4 regions of the Arthrobacter rhombi genome follow, and region 2 is predicted to be linked to each of the others. Evidence: riboswitches for the same ligand, from Rfam matches in the RefSeq annotation. Region 2 holds a riboswitch; each other region holds the start of a gene.
What was found. Region 2 has a riboswitch for S-adenosylmethionine ahead of ABD088_RS01875 (MFS transporter). Riboswitches for the same ligand answer to the same signal wherever they lie in the genome.
Positions count from the first base shown of each region.

Region 1: it holds a riboswitch for S-adenosylmethionine, as region 2 does, so the genes downstream of both, ABD088_RS09765 (hypothetical protein) here and ABD088_RS01875 (MFS transporter) in region 2, are expected to answer to the same signal.
Region 3: it holds a riboswitch for S-adenosylmethionine, as region 2 does, so the genes downstream of both, ABD088_RS13570 (bifunctional o-acetylhomoserine/o-acetylserine sulfhydrylase) here and ABD088_RS01875 (MFS transporter) in region 2, are expected to answer to the same signal.
Region 4: it holds a riboswitch for S-adenosylmethionine, as region 2 does, so the genes downstream of both, ABD088_RS10000 (hypothetical protein) here and ABD088_RS01875 (MFS transporter) in region 2, are expected to answer to the same signal.

Region 1 is NZ_BAAAIV010000011.1:70,688-74,922, reverse strand. It holds gene ABD088_RS09775 (alpha/beta hydrolase) at 1-1,877, shown strand, start outside; gene ABD088_RS09770 (hypothetical protein) at 1,985-2,446, shown strand; SAM riboswitch class IV at 2,538-2,678, shown strand; gene ABD088_RS09765 (hypothetical protein) at 2,692-3,033, shown strand; gene ABD088_RS09760 (zinc-binding dehydrogenase) at 3,059-4,123, opposite strand.
Region 2 is NZ_BAAAIV010000003.1:182,199-186,433, reverse strand. It holds gene ABD088_RS01885 (acyl-CoA dehydrogenase family protein) at 1-854, shown strand, start outside; gene ABD088_RS01880 (LLM class flavin-dependent oxidoreductase) at 851-2,260, shown strand; SAM riboswitch class I at 2,285-2,375, shown strand; gene ABD088_RS01875 (MFS transporter) at 2,460-3,815, shown strand; gene ABD088_RS01870 (acyl-CoA dehydrogenase family protein) at 3,824-4,235, shown strand, end outside.
Region 3 is NZ_BAAAIV010000015.1:80,632-84,866, forward strand. It holds gene ABD088_RS13555 (TetR-like C-terminal domain-containing protein) at 1-150, shown strand, start outside; gene ABD088_RS13560 (SGNH/GDSL hydrolase family protein) at 147-1,328, shown strand; gene ABD088_RS13565 (VOC family protein) at 1,385-2,029, opposite strand; SAM riboswitch class IV at 2,190-2,306, shown strand; gene ABD088_RS13570 (bifunctional o-acetylhomoserine/o-acetylserine sulfhydrylase) at 2,371-3,723, shown strand; gene metX (homoserine O-acetyltransferase MetX) at 3,777-4,235, shown strand, end outside.
Region 4 is NZ_BAAAIV010000011.1:127,526-131,760, reverse strand. It holds gene ABD088_RS10010 (DNA-3-methyladenine glycosylase family protein) at 1-813, shown strand, start outside; gene ABD088_RS10005 (siderophore-interacting protein) at 875-1,741, opposite strand; SAM riboswitch class IV at 1,886-2,002, shown strand; gene ABD088_RS10000 (hypothetical protein) at 2,014-2,481, shown strand; gene ABD088_RS09995 (MGDG synthase family glycosyltransferase) at 2,738-4,201, shown strand.

The DNA.
Region 1 (4,235 bases), on a different contig from region 2:
GGTTGCAGCACGATGCCAGCCGCCAGGACTCCACCCCCGAACAAGTCCGCGCCTACTACGCCTACCTGGCCAAGATGTCCCCCGACGAGATCACCAATTTCGCCAAGGAATACCCGGAGGCCATGGCGTATGGGCCCCGCACGTCGATGCCAGCCCGCGAACAAGTCGACTTCTGGACCGGCCTCTCTTCGGCGCAGCAAGCGGCGATCATCACCTCACTGCCGATCATTGCCGGCAACACAGAGGGCGTCAGCTACACCCAGCGGGCGGACTCCAATGAGCGGGTCCTGCACATGATGGTGGCGGGAAAATTCCCCGCCACCGCGGAGCAGACCAAGGCCTACAACTCGATTCTCGAGTCCCTGAAATCGCCATTGACCACGGATGCTGGACGTCACCTGATCAGCTTCGACCCCTCGACCGACAAGCCTCTGGCGGGGGTCGCCATCGGCGATATCGATTTTTCCTCCTCAGTGACGTTCAACGCCTCGGGCATCACCAGCAAAACACAGGGCATGACCGGGGAAGTCGACAACGCCCAGGCGCTCTGGGACGAACAGTCGCTCTACTCCGATGGCCGCCACGTCGTGGTTTCCTGGATCGGCTACGACTCCCCTGGTGGTTTCCCGGAGTCGACCGAGGTGAACTACACGGACAAGGCCCGTGTGGGCGGCAACGAACTCGCCACCCAGCTCGATGGGCTCCATCTGACCATGGCCCAGGACGGCGGGACCGTCCCCCGGGTCAATGTGGGTGCCCACTCCTACGGGACCACCATGTCGGCCTACGCTCTGACACAAACGGAATTCGACGTCGATTCGGTCTACTTCTACGGCTCCGCCGGCTTGGACCCGAACGTGGCTGATACCGCCGATGACCTGCATGTCAAGAGTGCGGACAATGGCCGGCCCGCCGTCTACGCCACGCAAGCCGCCGGCGACCTCGTAGCTCCCGGCGGAATCGTCTCCTCACAATTCGGCGATGTCACCCGTATTTCCCCCACCGATGATGCCTTCGGGGCCCAGGTACTCGATGCGGAGTCCAGCGTCGATGAGAACGGGAACCCACTCAAGGCGACCACGGGCCATGGCGGACACGGAAACTACGACCAGCCGGTCCTGGCACCACCGCTCTCCAAGCCGGCGCTGGCCAAGTATCTCTTCGACTATGCCAAGGGCGAGGCCACGGGCGTCGTCGAGACGGAAACCGGTCATGGCTATCTCGACCGGGACACCACCAGCCTGAATCACTTCGGTCGGGTTGCCAGCGGACAGACGGCTCATCTGGACATCAAGGACCAGGCCATCACCGATACCAAGATCGAAGAATCCAAACGGGACTTCAACGCCTTGGTCAATACCCCGACCGTCATCGTGGACACCTCCCAGCAGGCGGTGAATACCACCATAGATGCTGGCCAACCCGCCGTCGACCTACTCCAAGACGCCGCCGTGGAAACAGCCAACTCAGGTATCGACCACGGCCAGTCCTTCCTCGATAGCGCAGGAAATACCGGCAAATCCGTCGCCAGCGGAACGGCAAACACCGTGCGAGAGCACCTGCCGTTTGGCTGGGGCAACTCGGATGCCGCGAAATCCGTGCAGCAAGGTGCCAGCAATATCCTCGGTGGCGCCTACGACTACGGGCACCAGGCCTTCAACGACAGTGTCGATCAGGTTCAAAACGGTGGGCGTCTCCTGTCCGACCTCGTGACGGGGTCACGTAACGCCACCGTCGACGGGGTCCAGAGCCTCGGCAACAGGGCGATTGATGGCTCACAGCAGGCGGTGGGCAAAGGCGTCGACTGGAGCCAACATCGCGCCGAGGACGAGATCCGCGAATATTCGGACACGCACCGCGACGAACCCACACGATAGGCTCGACAACCGTGATCCCTTTCCGCAAACCGTCCGGTGTCGGCACGGCACTCTGCCTCTCCAGCTTTCTGTTGTTGACCGCTTGCACCTCATCCCCGGGAGAACCGATGGACACCCACCCACCTGCGGCCTCTGCCGCCGAGCACCAGCGCGATGCCCATTCCATTCGCGAGGATTTCTACGCGTCGATCACTGACGTCATCACGGCAGCCGGCGGCAAGTGGAAATACCTCGACGGAAGCGCCTACTCACCGGAGGACCGGGGCTCCTTTGCCCCCAAGGCCTGCGCCAGCGGGCCACAGGACGCCCGTCAGCTGCTGCTCATGGTCACCTCCGGGCCCAGCTCCGACGGACCGGCGGCCATCCAGCGCATGAAATCGGTTCTGGAAGACCGTGGAATGACCGTCACCGGATACATTCCCGGAGACACCCAGCGGGAAGCCTCCGCCATCAACGCCGAAAGCCCCAACGGCGCCTTCGTTTCCTACCGCACCAACGACCTGCGCACCAACATCAGATTCGGCAGCGAGTGTTCTTCGCACCCCACCATGCTCACGGACGTCGACTGAGCCGTCCCACATGTTGCGCCGCATGGCGTCACATGAACGACGCCGGATCCCGCCTTCAAACTGTCGGCGGACCCGGCTAGGCTGAAACCAGCTTCACGAGACATGGCGCCAAGCTCCGACTGGCCATGCACCAACCCCACTGCGGGCGATACACGCGTCGCCCATGGATTGTTCGGCGGGTGGTTCGGATGACGAAGCGGCCCCCGGTAGTCGCCAGGGGCAAGGACGATCCGAAAGGCACGGCCATGCAGGCACTGCTACAGCACCCCTCCGCTACACCACACCCACCTCACGGGTTCCCCCGCTTCAGCGGGGACTGGGTGGACGCCTCCGTCGTCCTGGGCCACGGGACCATCCGCGTGGATACGGCGGACCAGGGGCATATCCTCATTCCCGAGGACTTCGAGACCCTCAGCGGGGCATTGGATGTGTCGGTGGCCGGCCACCCGGCCCGGTCCTGGCCCGGAGCCGGTCGTTCCGCCGTGCAGTTCAACGCAGCGCTGGGCATGCTCCTGGTCCCCGGCGGGTATGACCGTGTGGGGCGGTCGTTCTTTCCCGTCCGGCCCGCTGGCGCGTCCACCCTGTAACCGGCCGCGGGGAAGGACACCAGCCTTATTCGCCCCGCGGCAGCAGCATCACCTTGGTGGCCCGGCGCTCATCCATGGCCCGGTAGGCTTCCGCTGCGTCTTCCAGCGGCATGACCGCGTCGAACACCAGCCCGGGGTCGATGGTTCCGGCCAGCACATCGGCGAGCAGTTCCGGGATGTATTCGCGAGTCGAGGCAGCCCCACCAGCGACCGTGATGTTCTTCGAGAACAACATCCCGATCGGCAGTTCGGCTCCCCCGGCCGGGACGCCAACGAACCCGAGTGCGCCGCCGGCACGGGTGCACTGCAGGGCCTGGTCCATCGATTCGGCGGTTCCCACGCATTCGAGAACTGAGTCGGCCAGCACGCCGCCGAGCAGTTCGGAGACCCGCGCGGCCGCCTTCTGGCCGCGTTCGGCCACGATGTCCGTGGCGCCGAAGGCCCGGGCGATCGCTGCCCGGTCCTCATGCCGGGACATGGCGATGATCCGGGAGGCGCCCAACCGCTGGGCGGCCAGCACCCCGCTCAGGCCCACGGCCCCGTCCCCCACCACCACGACGCTGCGTCCGGGCCCGACCTGGGCGCCCAAGGCAGCGTGGTGCCCGGTCCCCATGACATCGGAGAGGGAGAGCAGGCTCTTCAGCAGCTTTTCGTCCGGGTCGGCCAGTCCGGGTACGACGACGAGGGTGCCGTCGGCGTTGGGAACGCGGACCGCTTCACCCTGGCCGCCTTCGACGTCGAGTCCGTTTTCGTCCTGTCCGCCCCAGACGGCCCGGTGCCGGCAGGCTACCTGGACACCGTTGCGGCAGTCCGGGCACGTGCCACAGCTGTTGGCCCAGGGGGCGATGACGAAGTCCCCCACGGACAGCGTGGTGACCTCTCTGCCGACTGCGCTCACCGTGCCGACGAACTCGTGGCCAATGGGGTGGGGTTCGCTGGTCTCACGCACTCCCCGGTAGGGCCAGAGATCCGAACCGCACACGCAGGCCGCGGCCACCGTGACGACGGCGTCGCCGGGGTGCTGGATTGCCGGCGCGGGGCGGTCCTCGACGCGGATGTCATAGGGTGCGTGGATCATCGTGGCGCGCATGGGGCTGCTCCTGGGAACTGGGCTGGGCGGGTCCGGGATACCGGACTACACCTCCAGCGTAGAACGATATCCGGCAGTTCGTGCACCCCACCCACGACGACGGCGCCCCTCT
Region 2 (4,235 bases):
ACGCCTACACCGAACGCGGCGGCAACGACCTGGGCCAGCTCAACACCGTCGTCGAGTCGACCGGCACCGGATGGCTGCTCACGGGGGAGAAGTACTACTGCACCGGAACGATCTTCGCCGACTGGGTCGCGGTCACCGCGACCGCTCCCGGAGTGCCCGGCCGGCACATCGCCGTGGTGTCCACCCGGCATTCGGCAGTGCGGATCTACGACGACTGGGACGGCTTCGGCCAGCAGCTCACCGGCACCGGCTCGACGACCTTTGAGCGGGTCCCCGTCGACACCCTGCTGGATCCGGCGGTCCTGGAGATCCACCCGGAGTCGGCCATCTTCCAGCTGGTCCTGCTCGCCGTCCAGGCCGGAATCGCCCGCGCCGTGCTCGCCGATGCGCGGGCCCACACCCAACTGCGCACCCGGGCGTTCAGCACCGGGACCGGGGTGGCCTCGCGGCGTGAACCCCAGGTGCTGCAGGTCATCGGGGAGATCTCCGCGACGACGTTCGCCGTGGATGCGATCGTGCTGGCCGCCACCGCCGAGCTCGAGGAGGCCATCGGCCAACCCGGTCTGAGCGCCGCCGAGCAGTATGCGGTCTGCGAGCTCGCGGCCAACCGCGCCCAGTCCGCCGTGCAGCCGCTGGTCCTGCAGGCTGCCACCTCGCTCTTCGACGGGCTCGGTGCCTCCTCGACCTCCACCCGCTGCAACCTCGACCGCCACTGGCGCAACGCGCGCACCGTGGCCACCCACAACCCCGCCATGTACAAGTCCCGCATCGTCGGCGACTACGAGGTCAACGCCACGGCCCCGCGCAAGCTCAGCGCCGTCGGCGACCTCAGGACCCCCGAAGGAGAACAATGAGCACCACACCGGCACGCCGCCACGTCCGCCTCAACGCATTCGACATGAACTGCGTGGTCCACCAGTCGCCCGGCCTCTGGCGCCACCCGCAGGACCAGGCCTGGCGCTACAAGGAGCTCGGCTACTGGACCGAACTGGCCAAGACACTGGAGAAGGGCCTGTTCGACGGCATCTTCATCGCCGACGTGCTGGGCACCTACGACGTCTACGGCTCCACCAACACCACGCCGCTCTCCGCCGGCGCGCAGGTCCCGGTCAACGACCCGTTCCTGCTGGTCTCCGCCATGGCAGCGGTCACCGAGAACCTGGGCTTCGGCGTCACCGCCGGAACCGCGTACGAGCACCCGTACCCGTTCGCCCGCCGCCTGGCGACCCTGGACCACCTGACCAACGGCCGCATCGGCTGGAACGTCGTCACCGGCTACCTGCCCTCCGCCGCCCGCAACATGGGCCAGGAAGACCAGATGGAACATGACGAGCGCTACGACCACGCCGACGAGTACCTCGAAGTCGTCTACAAGCTGCTCGAGGGCTCCTGGGAAGATGACGCCGTCATCCGCGACCGTGAGTCCGGCGTCTACACTGACCCGTCCAAGGTCCACGAGATCGGCCACGAGGGCAAGTACTTCAAGGTCCCGGGCATCGCCATCACCGAACCCTCGGTGCAGCGCACGCCGGTCATCTACCAGGCAGGTGCCTCCAAGCGCGGCCTGGAGTTCGCCGGTGAGAACGCCGAATCGGTCTTCGTGAACAGCCCCACCAAGGAGCTGCTGGTCGAATCGGTGCAGAAGATCCGCGCCAATGCCGTGGCCGCCGGACGCGATGCCCATGACGTGAAGATCTACACCATGCAGACCATCATCACCGGTGCCACCACCGAGGAGGCCCAGGCCAAGTACGCGGACTACGCCTCCTACACCGACCTGGACGGCGCCCTGGCCCTGCTCTCCGGCTGGACCGGCATCGACATGTCCCAGTACGACCTCGATGACGTCATCGGCGAGGATGTGCAATCCAACGCCATCCAGTCCTCGGTCGAGACCTTCAAGAAGGCCTCCGGCGACGACGGCAAGCCGTGGACCATCCGCCAGCTCGCCGAATGGATCGGCGTCGGCGGGTTCGGTCCGGTGACCGTGGGCAGCGGCGCGGAAGTCGCGGCCAAGCTCGTCGAATGGGTCGAGGACACCGACGTCGACGGGTTCAACCTGGCCTACGCCATCACCCCGGGCACGTTCGAGGACGTCGTGGAACATGTCATCCCCGAGCTGCAGAAACTTGGCGCCTACCCCACCGAATACACGCCCGGCACCCTGCGCCAGAAGCTCTTCGGCGCCGGCGACCGGGTGAAGGACACCCACCGCGCGGCCGGCTACCGCCTGGCCACCGCGGACCTGGCCACCAGCTAGGAAACCGCACCACCACCACCACCACCACCATCCAGAGCGGCTGAGAGACCTGGCTCGTTGACGCCGCAGCAACCACCCCCTTGAGGGCCGGTGCTCCCGCCAGGACCGATGGAGAGGCCTTCCCTCGTCCCGGCCGCCCTGACCCGGCGGCCGGGACGACGGCGGGCTCTTCCCCGGCATGACCCGAGGAGGACCAGACATGACCACGAGCACCACCACCGACACACCACCGCCACCGCGGATGCGATCCCGCGTCGCCATCGCCAGCCTGGTCGGCACCACCATCGAGGGTTACGACTTCGTCCTCTACGGGCTGGCCGCGGCCACCGTGTTCGGCCCGCTGTTCTTCGCCCCCGCCGACCCGTTGGTCGGCACCATGGCCGCGTTCGCCACCTACGCCGTCGGCTTCATTGCCCGCCCCATCGGAGGCGTGCTCGGCGGCCACTTCGGGGACCGGATCGGCCGCAAATCGGTCCTGGTCGCCTCCCTGCTGCTCACCGGCCTGGCCACCACCGCCATCGGCCTGTTGCCCACCCACGACACCGCCGGCTGGATCGCCCCGGCCCTGTTGCTGGCCCTGCGCGTGCTGCAGGGCGTCGGCTATGGCGCCGAATGGGCGGGAGCCGCCCTGATGACCGTCGAACACGCGGCACCGGGCAAGCGCGGATTCACCAGCAGCGCCACCCAGATCGGCCCGAGCGCCGGCATGCTGCTGGCCACCGGCGTCCTGCTCGCCCTCGAATCGGCCATGCCCGAGGACGCCTACCTGGCCTGGGGCTGGCGGTTGCCGTTCCTGGCCAGCATCCTGCTGGTGGTCGTCGGGTTGATCGTGCGCCTGAAGATCGAGGACAGCGCCTCGTTCAAGCGCGTCGTGGACACCGACGCCGTCGCCCGCCGCCCCGTGCTGGAATCGCTGCGCACCCACCCCCGCCAGGTCGCCCTGACCACCGGGCTGCGACTGGCCCAGAACGCGTTCTACTACGTCTACACCGTCTTCATCCTCACCTACCTGACCCAGGGTGGCACCAGCCGCGAAACCGGGTTGCAGGCCATCCTCATCGCCTCGGCGCTCGGCCTGGTCTCCGTCCCCTTCTGGGGCTGGGTCTCCGACCGGATCGGCCGCCGCCGCACGTACCTCTTCGGCGGGATCTTCAGCATCCTGGTGGCCCTGGTTGCCTTCCCGCTGCTGGACACCGGCAACTTCGTGCTCATCGTGTTCACCGTCGTGCTGGGCATGAACATCGGACACGACGCCATGTACGGGCCGCAGGCCGCGTTCTTCGCCGAACTGTTCGACACCCGGGTGCGCTTCAGTGGAGTCTCGCTGGGCTACCAGATCGGTTCGGTCCTCGGCGGAGGCCTGGCCCCGCTGGTCGCCACCGCCCTGCTCGCCGCCGGCGGTGGCAGCCCCTTCTGGGTCATCGCCTACTTCGTCGGCGTCGGGGCCATCACCCTGGTCACCACGCTGCTCGCCCCGGAAACCGGGGCGCGTGACCTGGATGCACGGCACGACGCCGATGCCTCCTCCCAGCCCGAGCCCGCCACCATCAGTTAGGACCCCTCATGAGTGAAACCACCACGGCGACCACCAGCGCCGCCATCACCGTCCCGGATGGATCCGAGGCACGCTACGCCGCCCTCGCGGCGCGCTTCCGCCCCGTCTTCGCCCGCATCGCCGAGGGGGCCGTCACCCGCGAACAGGACCACGTGCTGCCCTTCGAGCAGATCGGCTGGCTCAAGGAAGCCGGCTTCACCGCGTTGCGCGTTCCGGCCGAACACGGCGGTGACCCCGTCACCCACGAACACCTCTTCCGTCTGCTCATCGAGCTGGCCGAAGCCGACTCGAACGTCTCGCACCTGCTGCGTTCGCATTTCTCCTTCGTCGAGACCATCGCCTTGCAGCCGCGCACCTTCCGCGACCTCTGGTTCCCCCGCGTCCTCGCCGGGGAGATCTTCGGCAACGCGGCCACCGAAC
Region 3 (4,235 bases), on a different contig from region 2:
ACGCTCAACGGCTACCTGGCGTTGGAGAAGGCCGGCTCCTTCGAGCACCGCAGTGATCCCACCGATTCGTCCTGGCGGCGCACCCTGTCCGCCCTTGACCGCGCACTACAGACCTGGGCCACCGCCCTCGAAGGAGAAACGCCAGCATGATCACCACACCCCTGACGCAGGACATCATCCGCGGCGCCGCGGAACTGGAGGACGGATCCCACGGCGTACGACTCCACCGGCTGCCCGGCTGGGTCCGCCAGCAGTTCCCGGATCCCCAGCTGCTGGCCATGGAAGCCCAGCCCTCCGGAGTCAGGATCGCCGTGCGGACCACCGCGACACGGATCGAACTCGTATCGCATCCCTCGCCGGTCCTCTACCTCGGCACCCACCGGCCGCGGGGACGCATCGACGTCTGCGTGGATGGCGAGCTGCAGCTGGGCGATGAACTCACGGGAGGCGACGCCACCGAAATCGATCTCACGACCGGCTCCATGCGGCAGGTCCCCGGCCCCTCCCACACCACCGTCGTCGAGGGACTGGCCGCGACGTCCAAGGCCGTGGAGTTCTTCCTGCCGCACAACGAATCCCTGGAACTGGTCAGCCTGGCCTCCGATGCCCCGCTCGAGCCCTTGGAACAGACGAAGCCGCTGTGGGTCCACCACGGCAGCTCCATCAGTCAGGGGTCCAATGCCGCCTCCCCGAGCGCGATTTGGCCGGCGCTGGCCGCCCGGCGGGGGAACGTCGAGCTGCGCAACCTCGGGCTCGGGGGCAGCTGCTTCGTCGATCCCTTCATCGCGCGGGTCATCCGCGATGCGCCGGCGGACGTCATCAGCATCAAGCTGGGCATCAACATCGTGAACCTGGACGGGATGCGGGTGCGCGCCCTGGTCCCGGCGATCCACGGGTTCCTGGACACCATCCGCGACGGGCATCCCACGACGCCGATCGTGCTGGTATCCCCGATCTTCTGCGGGATCCATGAGGACACCCCGGGTCCCGGGGGATTCGACCCGGCCAGCATGGGCACGGAGCAGGTGAAGTTCATCGCCACCGGCACCACCGGGGACGAGGCGCTGGGGCGGTTGACGTTGCAGGTGATCCGCCGGGAAATGCGCTCGCTGATGGAGCGCCGCGCTGACGACGCCAACTTGCACTTCCTCGACGGGCTGGAACTCTACGGGGAAGCCGATGCCGCCGACGCCCCATTGCCCGACAACCTGCACCCCGATACGGCCACCCACCGGCTCATCGGTGAACGGTTCGCCGACCACGCCTTCGCGGCCACGGGCCCGTTCGGCGCCGTGGTCCGCCCGCACCAGGCGGAACCCGGGGAATGACAACGACGGCGGCCCGCGGGCCGCCGTCGTTCATGAAATGCAGTTCCGGAAACGGATCAGAGGGTGATGGTTCCCTGCGGGGTCTCGAAGGTCACGGACATGATGCCCGGGGTGCCGTTGGGCGCCTCCCATTCGACGTCGACATCCTCCAGCGGCGACGCGGCCGGGGTGCCCAGCCACTCGCGCACCCGCTCGACCGAACCGGCGATGGTGATGCCGGAGATGCGGCTGGTGGGCTCCAGCGCCTTGGACGGGTGCAGGTGCTCGGTGCCGTCGTCCCACCGCAGCATGTAGGGCACCTGCGGGTCGGCGATCAGGCCCTTGATGCCGATCTGCTGCCAGGTCAGTTCCTGGCCGTCGGGGAACTTGCGGTTACCCGGAACGGAGGAGCGGCCCAGGCGTTCCTCGAACGGTGCCAGGTCGTCGACGCAGACACACCAGCCCATCCAGCCGCCGCCCATCTCGGAGCGGGCGCGCACCGCCTGCCCGAACGGGGCCTTGTCCGAGGCCGGGTGGTCCAGGACCTCCACGACCTCCAGGTACTGCGTGTTCTGCAACGGGAAAATGACGTTCCTGGTCCCGAATCGGGGATGGATGCCGCCCTTGACCGACTCGATCCCCAGGGTCTTGGCTACACGGGAGGCCGTGGCGGCCAGCCCGTCTGGTCCGCATGCGTATGAAACGTGATCCAACCTCATCATGCGTTCATGATGGCACTTTGTGAGGTGTGTCTCGACTTAGGGTCACCTAAGTCATTCGGCCTGCGTCCACCGTCCCGCGCTGCCGGCGATTGTTGCGCACGCCGTCATATTGGGTGCCCATGGGTTGCGGGACCGCGGGGGATCTAGAACACTGGATGCAGGTCATGAGTGCCAGCGCAAAACCCCGGTTTGCTGGCCGGCAACCCTCCACTCGCGGTGGGGTGCCCCGGGTGAAGACCAGGTCCGCCTCCAGCTGGAGAACGGGCAAGCGCGGGTCACCTCCCGGCACCCCACGGGGTGGCGCGGAACAGGGACCCCTGAGCAGTAGAAGGGGACAACACATGTCCGCATCATGGTCTTTTGAAACCCGCCAGGTCCACGCAGGCCAGACCCCCGATCCGGCCACCGGGGCCCGGGCACTGCCGATCTACCAGACGACGTCGTTCGTCTTCCCGAGTGCCGAGAGTGCGGCCGCACGGTTCGCCCTGCAGGAACTGGAGCCGATCTACACGCGCATCGGCAACCCCACGCAGGAAGCGGTGGAGAACCGCATCGCCGACCTCGAGGGCGGCGTCGGCGCACTGCTGCTGGCCTCCGGGCAGGCGGCCACCACCTTCTCGATCCTCAACGTCGCCGGAACGGGTGACCACATCGTGGCCAGCCCGAGCCTCTACGGCGGAACGCAGAACCTGCTCAAGCACACGCTGCGCCGGCTGGGCATCGAGGTCACATTCGTGGCCGACCCGGACAACATCGACGAGTGGCGTGCCGCCGTGCAACCGAACACGAAGGCCTTCTTCGGCGAGGTGGTCTCCAACCCGCGCCAGGACGTGCTGGACATCGAGGGTGTCAGCGAGGTGGCCCACGCCGCCGGCGTTCCGCTGATCGTGGACAACACCCTGGCCACCCCGTACCTGATCCGCCCGTTCGAATGGGGCGCCGACATCGTGGTGCACTCGGCCACCAAGTACCTCGGTGGCCACGGCACCGCCGTCGCCGGGGTCATCGTGGACTCGGGCACGTTCGACTTCGCGCAGGATCCCGACAAGTTCCCCGGCTTCAACACCCCCGACGAGTCCTACAACGGACTGGTCTTCGCCCGCGACCTCGGCGTCAACGGAGCACTGGGCGCCAACCTGGCGTACATCCTCAAGGCGCGCGTGCAGTTGCTGCGCGACCTGGGCTCCGCCGTCGCCCCCTTCAACGCATTCCTCATCGCGCAGGGCCTGGAAACCCTGAGCCTGCGGATGGAACGCCACGTGGAAAACGCGCAGAAGGTCGCCGAATGGCTCGAGGCCCACGCCCAGGTCGAATCCGTGGCCTTCGCCGGGCTGGCCTCCAGCCGCTGGCATGACCGCGGCCGCACGTACGGGCCCCGCGGCACTGGTGCGGTCCTGGCCTTCGAGATCGCCGGTGGCGAGGCCGCCGGGCGTGCCTTCGTCGACGGTTTAGAACTGCACTCCAACGTCGCGAACATCGGCGATGTCCGCTCGCTGGTCATCCACCCGGCCTCCACCACCCACTCCCAACTCAGCGAGGCCGAGCAGGTCGCCGCAGGGGTGAGCCCGGGACTGGTCCGCCTCTCCGTGGGCATCGAGCACATAGACGACATCATCGCTGACCTGGAGCTCGGGTTCGACGCCGCCACCGCCACCGCAGTGCCCGCCGGCGGGGAATCCCAGGCCGCCCGGTGACCCAGGGCGTCGACAACGTGAGGGGACAGCTGCGCACCGGCAGTACGCCGGTCATCCGCGACGGCATCCTGAAGTGCGTCCCGATCGGTGGCTACCGGTTCGAGACGGGCGGCTGGCTGCCCGAAGTGATGATCGGCTACGAGACCTGGGGGACGCTGAACGCCGACGCCTCCAACGCGGTCCTGCTGCTGCACGCGCTGACCGGGGACACCCATGTCTCCCGCGGCCACGGCCGGGAGGACGGGTGGTGGGACGGGTTCGTCGGGCCCGGCAAGACCATCGACACCGACCGGTTCTTCGTGGTCGCGCCGAACATGGTCGGCGGCTGCTACGGGTCAACCGGCCCGGCCAGCCCCGACCCGGACGGGCAGCCGTGGGGATCGCGCTTCCCGTTCACAACCGTGAGGGATTCGGTGCGCACCGAGGCACGACTGGCCGACTACCTCGGCATCCAGCGCTGGCACTCTGTGGTGGGCGGTTCCCTCGGCGGAGCGCGCGCGCTGGAATGGGCC
Region 4 (4,235 bases), on a different contig from region 2:
CAGTGGTGCCTGGCCATCCTGGCCGCCCACGCCATCCCCGGCATCGACGAACAGGTCGGCGGCGAGCACCGGCGCCCGGTGGCGATCGGCGACCGCGTCGTCCCGCTGGCGCTGCAGTTCGACGAGACCGCGGTCCGGGCGAGGTCCCTCGGGGACCCGCTCTATGCCGCCGAGGCGGCCACGCTGGAGGCCATCATCCGCCGCTGGTTGGGACTTGATGACGACCTGACGCCCGTGAACGCCCACCTCTCGCGCGATCCCCTGCTCGCGCCGCTGGTCACCCGGCGCCCGGCGCTGCGGCGGATCGGCTACCCCGATCCCTTCGAGGCAGCGGCGACGACCGTGTTGGGCCAGCAGGTCTCCGTGGCAGCCATGCGGACCTTCGCCGGCCGTCTCGTTACCGGGTACGGCGGCACTCCGGTGGCCGGGATGAAGCTGTTCCCGGCGGCGGACGTCGTCGCGCGGATTCCCGCAGCTGAACTGCAGGCGGCGATCGGGCTGACACACGCCCGTACCCGCACCTTGCTGGCCGTGGCCGACGCCTTCAGCCACGCCGGCGCGCAACCGGCCGGCGCGTTCCCGCTCACCCGCGACGAGCTGCTGGCGCTTCCGGGCATCGGCCCCTGGAGCGCAGACTACCTGGACGTGCGGGCCCGGCTGGATCCCGATGCGTTCACCCCCGGAGACCTGGTGTTGCGCCGGGCGCTGGGGCGGATCAGTGCCCGGGAGTCAGCGGACCGGGCGGAAGCGTGGCGCCCCTACCGGGCGCACGCTCTGTTCCACCTGTGGAGCCAGGAAGCGTACGACAGGTAGGCGCCGCCGTCGTGCTGGATCCCGCAGCCCGAAGCCATCCGGGGATCCGGTAGACCCGGGCTCAGCCGCGGACTGCGGTCTGGATCCCTGGTTCGTCGGGGAAGATCTGCCCGATGGGTTCGCGCTTCTCCGCCTGGAACGTCTCCTCGGCCCTGCCGAACGCCCAGTAGGCGGAGAGCGAGAGCGCCTTGCGGTCCACTCCCTTTTCATCCGCGAGGTAGCGGCGCAGCGCCTTGACCATCTCGCGCTCACCGTGGGCGAAGACCTGCACGTCGCCCTCGCGCCAGGTGCCGGCCATGACGGCTGCGGCCAGCCGGGTGCTCTCCGGGGTGAACGGGCCACCGCGGTGCAACCAGTGCACGTTCATGCCCTTGGGGGCCTTGAACTTGATCTCGTCCTTCTCCTCGGCGACCTCGACGTAGACCTCGCCGACCGCGGAGCGGTCCATGGCCTCCAGGGCGGCGGCGATGGCCGGCAGCGCCGATTCGTCACCGGCGAGCAGGTGCCAGTCAGCCTCCGGGGAGGGGACATACATCCCGCCGGGGCCTGAAAAGCAGACCAGGTCCCCGGGCTTGGCGTGGTTGGCCCACGGCCCGGCGATGCCGTCCTCGCCGTGCACGACGAAGTCGATCTGCAGGGTCCCGGCCGCCTCGTTGACGCTGCGCACCGTGTAGGTACGCCGCACCGGCATCCGCTCGGGCGGCAGCACGGCGCGCAGTTCCTCCAGGTCATAGGGCGGGGTGAGGCCCAGGGCGGGATCGGCGAACAGCAGCTTGACGTACTTGTCGGTGGCTTCCTTGTTGCGGAAGGCGGCGAAGCCCTCCCCACCCAGGGTCAGGCGGACCATGTGCTTGCCGATCTTGCGTCGGGTCACCACCTCCAGCACCACCAGCGGGCGCGGCGGCCGGGCGGCTGCGGGGACGGTCATTGTCGGATCACTCCTTCGGGGGCCGGGCACAACCCGGCAAAGGTCTTTTCCCCATCCCATCCCACGTGGAAGCCCAACGCAAACCGGCTACGCCACGGGCGAAGAAGTTACCCCGCGTCTCGCATCCGCTAGGCTGGGTTCCAGCTTCACGAGATGCGGCCATGCACGGGCTCCGACCCGGCCGCACACCAACCCCATGCTTCACGGGTGGTTCGGATGACGAAGCGGCCCGGCACGCACGGTGTCGGGCAAGAGCACGCGAAAGGCAACCCATGGGCCATCTGTCCACCCACCGTCCCGCTTCCGACTGCCACTCCGGCACCCCGGGGCACCGTCCCGCGTTCGGAACGGCCCACCCCGAACTGCTGGCCGACGCCGCCGCCTGGGTTCCGGTCACCGTCTTCGTCGATCCCCCCACCCAGTCGCTCACCCTGGCCTGCCCCACCGGGGTGCGCTGGCGCGGCCACTACCACGGGGTGGCCGAGCTGGCCGCCGCGTTGCGCTGTACGCTCCCGGTTCCCGGGCACGACGACGGTGCCGGGCTGCCGCTGGTGGGCGCGGTGACCTGCCACTGGCATCCGGGCGCACGGCTCCTGGCCGTACCGGCCGATCCGCAGCGCAGCGCCGGACGGGCCTACGTGCAGCTGGCAGCCCGGCCGTTGAAACCGTGCCAGTTGGAGCACGATGAGCAGCTGGCCGCACAGTTCGCCGCGGTTACCGGAACACCGGTGCGCCGATGAACTCCTCCAGCTTGGCTCCGTGAGGGGGCTAGCTATCGAAAAGTCCGACGCCGACCGTTATGGCGTCGCCGATTGAGAGGGCGACGGCGCAAGCTCCGTGGCCCTGATGCCCAGGCTGGGCTGACGTGAACGGTGGCAGGTCCATGGTGCAGACCCAGCCACGTCGCTCAAGTCCTCCTGGCCCTGTCGCGAAGAAAAAGTATCCGCCAGTAGATGTGGATCCGTGGGAGACGATGCGGTCCGCTACTCTTTCCTCATGCGTAAGACGCCGGCACGGGGCTCCAACACCGCCGGAGGTGAGCGCGTGATGATCCTGTCCGCAGGGGTGGGATCGGGGCATAACAGCGCCGCGGCGGCGGTACAGCAGGCGTGCTCCGCGCGCGCCGACATTTCCGAGGTGCAGGTGCTGGACGTCCTGCAGGTCAGTAGCGCGCTCTACCGAGACGTGTTGGGGAAGGGGTACTTCGTTCTGGTCGAGGGCCTGCCGTGGCTGGTCGAGTGGGGCTACGACGCCAGTGACCCGCCGTTCCGGCGCCGAGGCCCGATCGACCCCTGGACTCGGGTGAATGCCTTTCCGGTGGTCCGTGCGATCAAACGGTTCCGACCGACGGCGATCGTGTGTACGCACTTCCTGCCGGCCCAGCTGCTGGCAACCCTGCTCCTTCGGGGCGTGATCGACGCCAAGACGGCTGTCGTCACGACGGACTACGACTTCCAAGGCCTGTGGCTGACGAGCGCGTTCCACCAGCTCTTCGTGGCCAGGGAAGAGGCGAGGATCGAGCTGACCGCGCTTGGTCTGCCTACCGACCGCATCGCGGCCACGGGGATCCCCATCGCGGTGAAGCCGGACACCACGCCCGCGCGCGATGCCAACGAGCCCCCGATGCTGTTGATCTCCGCGGGCGCCAAAGGCGGTGACTACGCCGCCGCAGTTGTGCAGCAGACGCTGCATATGCGGTCCGCATTCACGGCCACGGTCGTGTGTGGACACGATGACGCGCTGCGTCGGCGCATCGAGCAGCTGGTGGAGCCTGCCGGCGACCGTTACCGCGTGATTGGCTTCACGGACAAGATGCCGGAGCTGCTGCGTCGCGCCGACCTGTTCGTGGGCAAACCGGGCGGGTTGACGGCGTCGGAATGCATGGCCGCGGGGCTGCCCATGGTGTTGGTGAACCCCATCCCGGGCCAGGAGGTCCGAAACGGCGACTACCTGATGGAGCAGGGGGCCGCCGTGCGCTGCAACACCACCGCCACGATCGGCTGGAAGATCGACGGGGTCCTCCGTGAGCCGGGCCGCCTGCGGCGGATGCAGGCGGCGGCGCGGAAAGCCGGTCGTCCGGATGCAGCGGCGGACGTGCTGGCTGGCCTGCTGGAGGGTCCGTCCCGTCCTCTGGTCGTGACACGCGCGGCGCAGAGGACGATCCTCGCCACGAGTGAGCAGCACCTCGTCGCGTCCGACCTGAGGGGACCCTCCTCACTGCTCCGCCTGGTCGACCAGGCGGTGGGTAGTACGGTCGCCCTGCTGCGTGCAGAGGAGCTGGGCGATCTGGAGAAGCGGTATGCGACTCCGAACGGGGGCATGGTTCTGCGGCGCGACCCGGCGTCCATGTCGCTCCGTTGGGAGCCACGCCGGTTGCTCCGCACCATGCTGCGCGGTGACGACGTACTGCCCGTCCGCATCGAAGGGCAGTCGGCACCGTTGCCGCCCCTCCCCGAGTGACCGGGACGCGCGCGACCCATGTCGGGCGCACGCC